Regions from separate parts of the Providencia xihuensis genome, predicted to be linked through region 2. Evidence: predicted binding sites of a transcription regulator. Region 2 holds the regulator's gene; each other region holds the start of a gene.
What was found. The regulator LexA, encoded in region 2, represses DNA repair genes until DNA is damaged. The targets are predictions, from matches to a motif close to TNCTGTATGTACATACAGNA.

Region 1 (4,244 bases), 1.6 Mb from region 2:
TGTTTTGCACGGCGGCGTTCGGTTTCTGCTATCGCTTTTTCCATCGAATTGGTGATTCGGTCGCCGTAAAGGATCGCTTTACCGTTTAAGTTACGTGCTGCACGGCCTATTGTCTGGATCAAAGAACGTTCTGAACGCAGAAAACCTTCTTTGTCTGCATCTAAAATAGCCACTAAAGACACCTCTGGCATGTCGAGGCCTTCCCTTAATAAGTTGATACCAACAAGCACATCAAACTCACCCAATCGTAAGTCACGAATAATTTCTACCCGTTCAACCGTATCAATGTCTGAGTGAAGGTAACGAACACGCTCCCCATGTTCTTCCAGATATTCTGTTAAATCTTCCGCCATTCGTTTGGTCAACGTGGTGACTAATACACGCTCATTTTTCTGCACACGAATACGGATTTCAGATAACAAATCATCTACTTGCGTGCTCACAGGGCGCACTTCAATAATCGGATCCAGTAAGCCTGTCGGCCTAACCACTTGCTCAATAACTTCATTGCCTGATTTTTCTAGCTCATATTTGCCAGGAGTTGCAGATACGTAGATAGATTGCGGTGCTAAAGCTTCAAACTCTTCAAAACGCATTGGTCGGTTATCCAATGCCGAAGGCAAACGGAAACCATATTCAACTAAGGTCTCTTTACGGGAACGGTCACCTTTGTACATCGCCCCAATTTGAGGAATGGTCACGTGAGATTCATCCACCACCAGTAGGCCATCCGCAGGTAAATAATCAAACAATGTCGGAGGTGGTTCACCTGGAGCACGACCCGATAAATAGCGTGAATAGTTTTCAATCCCTGAGCAGTAACCCAGTTCATTCATCATTTCTAAATCAAACTGAGTACGCTGAGTAATACGCTGTTCTTCCACCAGTTTGTGGTTTTCTAACAACACTTTTCGCCTATCCACCAGCTCTTCTTTGATATGCTCCATCGCTTCCAAAATACGTTCTCTTGGTGTGACGTAATGTGTTTTTGGGTAAACCGTAAAGCGAGGCACACGGTGTTGAATTTGCCCCGTCAGTGGATCAAAGAGAGATAGACGTTCAACTTCATCATCAAACAGCTCGACACGTAACGCGTATTCGTCAGATTCTGCAGGAAAAATATCAATCACTTCCCCGCGAACGCGAAAAGTACCACGGGTAAAAGCTTGGTCGTTGCGACTGTATTGCAGGTCAGCTAAACGCCTTAAAATAGAGCGTTGGTCAATGATCATGCCATCGGTGAGGTGCAGCATCATTTTTAAGTAGCTATCAGGGTCGCCTAACCCATATATAGCTGACACAGAAGCCACCACAATGACATCACGACGTTCAAGTAAGGCCTTAGTCGCAGATAAGCGCATTTGCTCAATGTGTTCGTTTACAGAGGCATCTTTTTCAATAAATGTATCAGAGCTAGGCACATAGGCTTCAGGCTGGTAATAATCATAGTAAGAAACAAAGTACTCTACTGCGTTATCTGGGAAGAAAGCTTTCATTTCGCTGTAAAGTTGTGCCGCAAGGGTCTTGTTATGAGCCATCAACATGGTTGGGCGATTTTCTTTTGCGATAACATTAGCTATCGTAAAGGTTTTCCCTGACCCTGTTACTCCCAATAACGTTTGATGCGCTAAGCCATCTTGCAGCCCTTCGCGTAATTGACGAATTGCTTCAGGTTGGTCCCCCGCTGGCTGAAAATCAGAATACAGCTTAAAATCCTTACTCATATTACCGCCTCATAACGTGTCTCTTTTTCTATAATACTGGATAAAAAAACAGCTTCAAGTCCTGAATTTAATATTTTCTCTATCCGACGTTCCAATGAGTTTATAAAAATGTTATCCCCAAAATAATGCTTGACCTTTGGAAAACGTTATATTTTATGCTATTGGTTTTTATCGCCCTATCGCAAATATAGATTGAAGTCTTGATTTTATTTAACCTATTGTATTTAAATAAAATTATCTCAAAGTCCAGAATCACATCAAATAAAGGCAAAGCCGCTTGCCGCCTAGCATAGAAGTTGTTTTATAATGTTAATACACAAGGTTATCCACAGAAATGGTGGATAACTCTTGAAGCCCTTAGGGCTCATGCTTTCTCGTCATGAGTAAAATTTGTTAAACATTGAATAAATGACAAAACGATGGCAGTTATATGAAAAAATTTTTACGTAGTATCCGTTTAAAAAAAGAGATTTTATCTGTTTTAGTTCGATCATCAGACTATTTCTACGGTAAAACTTGACAAAAAATAGGTTAAGAACGTTAAACAAGATCAACAAAGCATTTAACAATTGATCATTTATTAGAGGGGAAATGGGCCTAAAACAATAATGTTAAGCCCTTTATTTATTTCACAATAACGTAAGATCCAAATATTGACCTAACGTGGATTCATTAAGTTGGGGCTGATAAGGTAAGATCCCTAAACAAGGTGAGTTAATCATGCGTTTGAGTGTTGCAAGATATTCAGCTTGATAAATACCTGCGGGTTCAATTTCATTGGCAATCCAGCCGACCACAGATAAACCAGCGGTATTAATCGCCTCTAACGTTAATAATGCGTGATTAATGCAACCCAATTTCACGCCCACCACTAAAATAACAGGAAGTTGCTGTTCAATAACCCAATCTGCGTAGGTTTTTTCAGTGGATAATGGGGTATACCACCCGCCAGCCCCTTCAACCAACACCCAATCCCCTTTTTTCTGAACCTCTAACAACCCTTGATTAATAACCGAAAAATCAATAGGCTCTCCCACTTTTTCACTGATGATATGCGGTGAAGTAGGGGCTTCAAAAACAATGGGGTTGACTGATGAATACGGCAATTTCACTCGGCTATTCGCTTGTAATAATAAAGCATCGTTATTGCGCAGCCCTTCTGGTGTTTGTTCACTCCCTGAGGCAACAGGTTTATAACCGACAGTGTTAAACTTTTGAGCATTAGCGGCTTGCAATAAAGCGCAACTTGCCACGGTTTTTCCAACTTCAGTGTCCGTTCCTGTTACAAAATAAGTTTTAGTCACGATAGATGACTCCAAATACGGTTTGATAAGTTAACGGTAGCCCTTGATAAGCCATCGGATAAGCTAAAGCTAACTGCTGAAGGCGCTTACGAGTCATTAGCCCTGTTTGGCGTCCCTCGGTCAAATAGGTCGCTCCAATCCCTTTAAGTGAATTCAATAGACTAATTAAATCAGGGAAATACAGCGTATCTTTTTGAAAAGACAGCTCATGGCGCCATGTTTGGCAGCTCGAGGTGATAGCTTGTGGGCTCAAAAAGGTGTTCACATGAGAATATTCATCAAGCAGCTGCCAAGCTTTGGATAATTCATTAAGCGAATGCTCTGCGAGCGTCGTAAAAACAATCACACCACCACGCTTTGTCACTCTGTATAGCTCACTCAATGCACCATGTAAGTTTTCACACCATTGAATGGATAAATTGGAAAAAATCACATCAAACTGCGCTGAATGAGTCGGGATCGACTCTATATCAGCACACAAATATTCATCTGCTGCATTCTTACTTTTGGCGACATCTAACATGCCAGAAGATAAGTCCAGTGCAGTGACTGTATGGCCTTGATGTTTCAGCTTTTGACTAAAAAAACCCGTACCACAACCCGCATCTAATACCCGTAAAGGCATGTTAACCTGCGCTGCAACGAGGGTCGATTTCAATTTATTGAGCAGTTGCTCTCCTGCTGTCTGCTGATAGTTAGCGATAGCATCGTATCTTGTCGCTGCTCGGCCAAATGCCGCCGCAATTTTTTGTTTGTCATGACAAATGATCGAAGTCATCTAAAGCCTCCAATAATTTATCAAGATCGTTTTGTTGATGTACTGCACTCAACGTGATCCTCAACCTTGCACTGCCTGGCGGAACTGTTGGTGGGCGGATCCCTTGAACCCAAATCCCTTTTTGGCGTAAAAATGCTGCAGCACGTTGGCATGTCTCATTATCACCAATGATTAAAGGTTGGATGGCTGTGGTTGAGTCAGCAAATTTCATTTGTTTAAAGTTGGCATTTTTCCTTAAGTATTCAATATTCTGCTGAAGAGTTTCACGCAGTTTATCTGCCAACTTAATCTGTTTAACCGCTTCTAATAATGCAACCGCCTGCGCGGGTGGCATAGACGTGCTGTAAATTAAATGGCGTGCTGATTGAACCAAGAAATCCGCGGTTTGGTCATCACAAAGCACGGCAGCTCCGCTTAAACCAAACGCTTTACCAAATG
Region 2 (4,244 bases):
ACGTAGCATGGCTTGCAGTGTCATTGATAGCGTTCCCGTTTTTGGCTGTAATAAACGGCCAGTTCGGGAACGTCCACCTTCAACAAAATACTCAATAGAGTAACCGCGAGCAAATAACTCACTTAAATACTCACGGAAAACCGTGGAATAGAGTTTATTTCCTTTAAAGGTGCGGCGGATAAAGAAGGCACCAAGGCGGCGGAAAATTGGGCCAGCTGGCCAAAAATTCAAGTTGATCCCTGCGGCGATATGCGGCGGGACTAAGCCTTGATGATAAAGAACATAAGACAGCAATAGGTAGTCCATGTGGCTTCGGTGGGAAGGCACATACACAATTTCATGGCCATCTTGCGCTAATTGGCGAACGCGCTCAGCATGCTGCACATTAATGCCTTGATAGAGGCGGTTCCATGTCCAGCTCAGTACACGGTCAGTTAAACGCACGGCTTCATAGGAGAAGTTCGCAGCAATTTCTTCCATCATATTCACCGCATTTTGCTGTGCTTTTTTCAGTGGAATTTTTTTACTGCGTGCTTCATCTTCGACTGCTTTTTCAATCGCTTTTGAGGTCAAAAGCTTATTGAATAGTTCATAGCGTGCGGGCAATTTCGGGCCGACAGCCGCAAGGCGTTGGCGGGAATAGTGAATGCGGGCGACACGCGCTAATTTATTCGCAATAATGGTATCTGTGCCGTGGTCTTGCGCCATTTTCCCGATGGAAACGGGGGGCGATAGGCGAACAAAGCTATCACGACCTAACCACAGGACAGCAAAGAATTTTTGCACTCCGTTTAATAGCTTCAGTGGTGGTGCAGGGGTATGCCCTTCACGACCTGGAGAGCGCCCAAACATAACCGATGCAGGGAGCATTTGAATATCCAGATTCGGATTGTTTTTATGCAAATCTAAATACGCATGGAATGTTTTGACGGAATCTTTACGCGGATCTGGTGAGTAATAACGAAATACGCGTGGGCCATCATCGATAAACACATAAGCAGGAAGCTTTGTTCCATTGATGTCGTTATCAACCAAAGGGTCAGGCAGACCGATAGCCAAGCATTGATGCCGTAGCGTTAGGAGGTCGGACTTAGAGTGATAAGGCAATACATACAGCGTTGGCCTGTTGGTATCAAGCTGCAGCTCTGTAATTGGGTCCGATGGAATTAGTTTACTTTTTACCAATAATTTAAGTGGTAAATTCAACGTGTTGTAATATATTTTACGCCATAGTGACATAAATGATTATAGCCTCTTGTTAACAATGCTGCTCAATCATACCAGAAATCCACTGGTAGATCTGTTACTGACGATTCACTTTGACTGTAAAAATCGATTATTGTTTGAATTTTTTAAGGAATAAATATGGCAAGTCAAACTAAGGGTTTTACCCGCGTGATTAAAGCAGCAGGGTACTCCCTTAAGGGGTTAAAAGCGGCTTGGATAAATGAAGCGGCATTTAGGCAGGAGTCTGTTGCCGCAGTCATTGCGATTATTATCGCCTTTTGCTTAGATATCAGTTACGTGGATAGAATATTGCTGATCAGCTCCGTTGTGCTGGTGGCTATCGTCGAGTTACTAAATAGTGCAATAGAAGCTGTTGTTGATCGTATTGGCAGTGAATATCATGAACTTTCAGGGCGCGCTAAAGATATTGGGTCAGCGGCTGTATTCATCAGTATTGGTTTAGCGTTATTTATATGGGCACTGATTTTATGGCAGCGTTATTTTTCTGCCTAGCCAATAAACGTTGTTTAGAGTCGAGAAAAGAGAGTCAATCGATAGCAAATGCCTAAATTCAGCAATTTAACTGTTTCAAATCTTCATTTACCTGTATATACTCACAGCTTGACTGTATAAACAAACAGGGGAACGGAATGAAAGCACTGACGGCTCGACAACAGCAGGTTTATGATCTGGTGCGTGACCACATTTCGCAAACAGGTATGCCTCCTACACGTGCTGAAATAGCAGCAAGTCTTGGTTTTCGTTCGCCTAATGCGGCAGAAGAACATTTAAAAGCCTTGGCTCGCAAGGGTGTAATTGAAATTGTTTCTGGGGCATCACGAGGCATCCGTCTACTTCTTGAAGAAGAGGCTGAAGATCAAGGGTTACCTTTGATTGGGCGCGTTGCCGCTGGCGAACCTTTATTGGCACAAGAACATATTGAAAGTCATTATCAGGTTGATCCTGAACTTTTCAAACCTCACGCAGATTTCCTATTACGTGTGAATGGTATGTCGATGAAAGACATCGGTATTATGGACGGTGACTTATTAGCAGTTCATAAAACACAAAATGCGCATAATGGCCAAGTGATTGTTGCGCGCATTGATGATGAAGTGACTGTTAAACGTTTTAAACAACAAGGTAATCGTGTTGAGTTAATCGCTGAAAATCCTGAGTTTGCGCCGATTGTTGTCGATTTACGCGAGCAAAGCTTCACCATTGAGGGTTTAGCAGTTGGGGTGATCCGTAATAGTGATTGGTATTAATTCTTAGATTATCAGGTAGGTAGCGGCGCGCTGCTTGTTTGATTTTTCCATTATTGCTGGCAGATTTCACATTGATGTATAGAGATCTGCCTGCTTTACTTAGTTCTTATCTTTTATATCCTTTTTTATACTACTTTTCGTATTCTTTTCTTATATAAGTAATGTCGTGGATTCTACAACGTTATTTGCTACTTTTTTTTGCAGTGATCGGTTGCTCATGGTCATGGCTACAGTGTGCGTGGTCTTTGCAGCTATCAATTTCATCACACTTTTTACATAAACCATGGTTTTCCACAACAGTATGCCTTAAACGGAACTGATTAGTTTCCGCTAGGCTAATAATGGCGGCTTCTATTGTTGCGCAATCACTTTCAGTCACACTACCGCAATGATCACAAATTAGCATCACTGAGATATGACTTGGGTTATCAAAGTGATGGCAAACAACGTAGCTGTTGGTTGACTCTATTTTATGAATAAAGCCTTGCTCCATTAAAAACTCAAGCCCACGGTAAACAGTGGGTGGTTTTGCTTGTGGTTCAACTTCACGCAGCAAATCTAATAAATCGTAGGCACTGATAGCTCCGTGTTGCTGTGCAATAAGACGTAACACGGTTTCTCTCTGTGGAGTCAATCTAACGCCCCTTGATTGGCAGATACGCTCTGCCATCACAAGTATCTTATCTTCACTCATTTTTTTCATTTTTGACTCCAACTTCGAAAACTAAGTATCGACTATAGGAACAAGTTTATCATAGTTTTCTGACTGAAATAGCTTGAAAAGAGAAAGTAGAAGGGAGAAGGGCATGTACTCAACTGAATTTTGTTAGATAAAAATGAAAAATAAAAGAAATAATAAATGGAGAAAACAATGAATATATTTTTATTTATTAATAATAAATATTGGAATTCTATAGATACGATAATAAATATTAGGCAAAGAATTAAATCTCTGCCTAATATATTATGGGTTAGTATTTATATTCAATACCTAACCAATAGTTGCGACCTTCTTCAATATAGCCATTGGTATATTCATAAGACTTATCAAATAAGTTATTCACTGAGCTATTGACGGAAACGCCTTGCCCTAAGTCATAATCTAAACGCAGGTCAGTTTTAGCAAATCCGCGCACTTTACTTTCAGCATCCACATAGTTAAATGCCCAGCTTCTGGCTTCTTCAGTCACCGTAATACTAAACGGTTCGTAAGGGGTAAATTTCACCCAAGCAAAGGCTTTATGGGTTGGCAGCTCAGCCACATGCTTGACGCTGTAGTGTTTTGGATCGGCATGAATATACCCGTAGCTTAAACCTGCTTCCATCCAATCGGTAATTTGGCCTGTCGTGCCTAAATCAATACCGAAGTAGTCGACTTTTCCGCTATTGCGGTTTTCTAATAAAGGATTTCCATTTTTATCAGTACCGACACGATGTGCCATAATAGCATCTGAGACATGGTTGTAATAAATGCTGGAGGTATATGACCAAAGAGGAGAGATATGGCCTTTGTAAGTTAAATCGTAAGTCAGCGCACGTTCTGCATTTAGATGTGGGTTAATAACAAAAGTGACAGGTGTTTTCATTTTTTCTTTGGTATAACGCTCTTTTTGCGTTGGGAAACGGCTTCTTTCAGAAATTGAGAATTGTACTGTGTCTTCATTTGCTAAGTGGTAACGCGCCATGGCTTCCCAGTTGAAGGCATGCTGACTATTACCATCGTATTTTTCGAAGTCTGTTGTGTCGTAA
Region 3 (4,244 bases), 1.5 Mb from region 2:
TAATTCTTCCTGACCATCACCATCAGGTAGTCCTAAATCTAATAGCATTAAATCAAAATTACGAGAAGCGAGCTGTGACTTTGCATCTGTAAGCAACCGTACCCAACAGGGGTTAAAACCAGCTAATTCAAGTCCACGACAAAGTGCTTTTCCCAACTGGAGATCATCTTCTACTAATAGGATATTCATATTATCACCTCTGACCGTCAGTATAAGTAGTCAATGGAAACCAGACAATATCTCGCCGTCTCAAGTTCAGCTTAGATTTAAGTTTATCTTAAGGTTGGTTTAACCCAGTTTTAAGGTACAAAAATATAGACAGATTATTATTCTTACACCCTCCTAAGAATAAGAGCATTGATGATGAAACAAGCTTTCTATGAAGTACCAATGTTTATTGCAGTTATTCTCATCGCTTTGATCATCATGGGAAAAGATTTCAATAAGACATCAGGCATTTATCCTTCTAGCATAACAATCAATGAAATATCAACATGTATTGATGTTAATAAATGTATTTCGCAGTCGCATCTTTCTGATGAAAGAAAAAACAAATCAAACCTATTAAAAGAAATTAAAACGTTTTTAAGACAAAAGATTTATTAACTACGATGAGCGTAATTTGAACATGAAAAAAATTGTAGCATTAATGGTTGGCATTTTACCTTGTAGCTATGTGTTTGCAGGGGAAAGTACATTTATTGCAGGGGCGGGGATCAATATAGCACCCGTTTATGAAGGTTCAAAAAAGTACCAGCTTGGACCAAGCTTAGAAGCAACGTATGCATATCTTTCTGATGATTATGGCGTATTTAGCTTAGGTATTGAAGGTGTAGCATGGGGAATAGGCTTAACGGACAACCTCACTTTTGTCAGTTCATTGGGCTATGACTATGGGCGTGATGAAAAAGTTGGATTTTTGGGTAATAAAAATAAAGACCTAAAAGGAATGGGGGACTTAGATGGCTCCTTGTTAGTTGGCGCTGATCTGTCTTATACACTAAATAATTATGAGTTTTACATCATGGGTGATATAGCAACAAAAGATAGACGCTATGGCGGTCGCCATATAGGTCGAACTGTTACTATAGAATTAGGTATGAATACAGACTATGACATTAATAGCTCATGGGAAATGGAATATAATTTAGCGGCGGTTTGGGGAAATAAAGCCTATAACCAAGCTTATTTTGGTGTTTCCAAACAACAAGCCAGCAAAACTAAATTCGCAGAATATGATGCAAGTAGTGGTTTTAAAGATATACATGGCTCAGCCATATTAAATTACAATATGGATGATAATTTCACGCTATATACTGGTATCGCTGCGTATTATTTAATTGGTGACGCAGGAAAGAGTTCATTAACAGAACAAAAATTAGGTTTTGTGGGGTTAACTGGCTTCCGCTACAAATTTTAAGTATCCAAAAAAGGAATGCTTATTGATTACTAACATTCCTTTCGTTAATGAAGTCTATTCAGCAGTATTTTCTTCGGGGATCCATCCGTCATCTAACCAAATTTCTTCCAATATTTCTTCAATGCGGATTTTATCTTCAGACATTTTGGTTCCTGAAATGTTTACGCGCTGCTGCGAGCTAAAACCAACACGGGTTACCATATCAGGGTATTGATTTTGCAATTTACGTAAAATCTCAGATTCAAGCGCGTGTAAAACGTTTGTGCTTGGTTTTTGTGGTGCATTTTTATCAAATAAAACTTCAATTCTTAACATAATAGCCTCGGCCAATTACTGTGTTAATATACAGTATTTTTGGGCGTATATAGAAAAAAGTCAATATGATCACAAAAATATTTTTTAAATTAATCTGAGTTAAAAACCAATATTTTTATATTAGAAAATAATAAACAATTAAAACAAATAGTTATTTTTTTATAAAAATAGGTTTGCAGTGGATAAAATGATTGTCAGATTTTAAAAAAAACGTATTCTAAAAGTGTAATTATGTTCATATAACGATGAGTCTAAAATCAAATGCTACATTCAATCAGAATTTCTAGGGAAAACATAAACGAGAATAATGTTGTTAATCAGCTATATGATCAGGCATTTCCGCTTTATGAGCAGAGAAGTTATCAAGGTCGTAAGTCAATTTTGAGTCATGACGACTATTATCTCTATTATTTTACAGATAATAACGTATTTGTTGGTTTTATTGGTTGCTGGAAAATTAATGAATACTTTTACATTGAACATCTCGCCATTTCAGATTCTCTCCGGGGGCAAGGGTATGGTCAGAAAGTACTAAAGCAATTCTGCCACGATGTAGGGCTAGTTATCCTTGAAATTGATCCAGTAATTGATGAAATCAGTCAAAAGCGGCTTTCGTTTTATCAGCACTGTGGTTTTCAACAAAACGAATACAACCATGCTCACCCAAGTTATTATCCTGAAAATAAGCCCCATAAGTTAGAAGTATTAAGTTTTCCACAGACAATAGATAAAGAAACGTATCAGCAATTTAACCAGATGCTACAAACTGTTGTGATGGAAAAATCACTACTATAGACCTGATTATTAGGTCATTTTACCTAGCGATGTAGCAGTAAATAAGCTCTGGATCATTATCATCTATGTTTTCAATACAGCCACTAGGAATAAAGCCAGTTTTTATCAATAGCTGTTGAGTGGCTGTATTTGATTTATTAGTTGACGTGAAAACTTTGGCTGTCGGGCTTTTCTTTATCAATTGATTGATTAGTATAAGCCCAAGACCTTGCCGACGATATTGGTTATTGACCATTAATAGTTCAATAAACCCATAGCCAAAAAAATGTGTGTTTATAACACCGTACGCTAATATTTCTTGATTTTTTTCCAATATAAAACAGTCATTCTGTTTTACCCAATGTGTGATTTCGTTTAATCGAACATCTGTCGCTACAGTGTCTATTTTGTAGATATTGTCTATGTCATCAATTGTTGCTAAACGGCAATTCATGTGAAGGTATCTTCTAATTTATTAGGGGGTAGTAGTATAGAGCTAAATAATCTTTATTTTCAATAGATTAGATATGTTTGTTGGTAAGCAGAACATAAAATAGGTATTTATGTGCAAAGGGCCAGGTTACTATAAAAAATACATGGTATTATATACAGTAAATGTCAGCTTTTAGGTGTGTGATGACATGCATTATGAGGTGGAAAGTGGAAATAGAGAACCATGGTGAATATTTAGAACAAAAATTTTGTAACTTAGAGCTTGAAAACGAAAGACTAGAGCATGTACTTTTTGAGCAGTGTGAATTCATCAATTGTAACTTTACTGGAAGCTGTTTTACAGATTGCCGATTTGTCGAATGTACATTTCTAAAATGCAATTTGAGCCTAATCTCCATCCCTAATTCCCGTTTTTCTATTTGTGAATTTAATGGGTGTAAATTAGTGGGGGTAGATTGGACAAAAGCGCATTGGCCTCGTTTTGATTTTTATTCACAGCTGAGTTTTAAAAGTTGTATTTTAAGCGGTAGCAATTTTTTTGCGCTTAAACTTCATGAAACTCATTTTGATGATTGTCGTTTACACGATATTGATTTTAGAAATGTGGAACTCAATAAGTCTGTGATAACAGATTGTGACTTATCAAACAGTCTGTTTATGCAAACTAATTTAACTTCGGCTGATCTTACAGGTACTCATTCTTTTACGATTGATATTCGACAAAATACCTTAAAACAGGCTAAATTTTCGCGTTTTGAAGCATTAGAGTTGTTATATGGGCTAGATATTCAACTTATTGATTGAGATATAACAAGTCATAAAAATGCCCTTTGCAGGGGGGCCTGAAAGGGCGATTATTTAATATTACATTGCATACATAAGTCCTATTTGCTTATCTTCAACCTCAATACTAATTTTGTCGCTATCAGGCATTTCAATAGTCGCCAAAGAGATGAAAAAAGCAATGACAATGATGGTATATACGAGAAACATAAAAACCTCCCGTAATGCTTGGCGGTGACAGTACTGCACGTAAGCATGTTCGCTCAATTTAAGAATAAATGAGTTTTTTAAATTTGGGAATAGAGAAGGGACATTTTTTAAAAAGTTTATTGTTAAAACTACTTATATTTATCAGGTATTTTATCTGAGTAAACTTCTTTAATGCCCATCCAATCAGCGATTAAGTTAAAGAAATTAAGGCCATTCCTTCGAGCTGATATGAATTCTCGCATTTGCGAGTCTGAAGAGGTAATAAAAAGCGGTGGTTCAAAATTTTGTT

Region 1: a site for LexA is predicted at 1,759-1,778, ahead of uvrB (excinuclease ABC subunit UvrB). Genes of this name have one in related genera too.
Region 3: a site for LexA is predicted at 1,752-1,771, ahead of ACE2AL_RS08700 (DinI-like family protein). Genes of this name have one in related genera too.

Annotation. Positions count from the first base shown of each region.
Region 1 is NZ_CP169565.1:3,311,886-3,316,129, forward strand. Features, by position in the region: gene uvrB (excinuclease ABC subunit UvrB) at 1-1,724, opposite strand, end outside; gene bioD (dethiobiotin synthase) at 2,354-3,028, opposite strand; gene bioC (malonyl-ACP O-methyltransferase BioC) at 3,021-3,806, opposite strand; gene bioF (8-amino-7-oxononanoate synthase) at 3,784-4,244, opposite strand, start outside.
Region 2 is NZ_CP169565.1:475,009-479,252, forward strand. Features, by position in the region: gene plsB (glycerol-3-phosphate 1-O-acyltransferase PlsB) at 1-1,239, opposite strand, end outside; gene ACE2AL_RS02080 (diacylglycerol kinase) at 1,366-1,740, shown strand; gene lexA (transcriptional repressor LexA) at 1,878-2,495, shown strand; gene zur (zinc uptake transcriptional repressor Zur) at 2,677-3,198, opposite strand; gene ACE2AL_RS02095 (TonB-dependent receptor plug domain-containing protein) at 3,467-4,244, opposite strand, start outside.
Region 3 is NZ_CP169565.1:1,968,979-1,973,222, forward strand. Features, by position in the region: gene ACE2AL_RS08685 (response regulator) at 1-189, opposite strand, end outside; gene ACE2AL_RS08690 (hypothetical protein) at 361-606, shown strand; gene ACE2AL_RS08695 (MipA/OmpV family protein) at 629-1,420, shown strand; gene ACE2AL_RS08700 (DinI-like family protein) at 1,475-1,735, opposite strand; gene ACE2AL_RS08705 (GNAT family N-acetyltransferase) at 1,997-2,530, shown strand; gene ACE2AL_RS08710 (GNAT family N-acetyltransferase) at 2,550-2,963, opposite strand; gene ACE2AL_RS08715 (pentapeptide repeat-containing protein) at 3,170-3,766, shown strand; gene ACE2AL_RS08720 (hypothetical protein) at 3,827-3,955, opposite strand.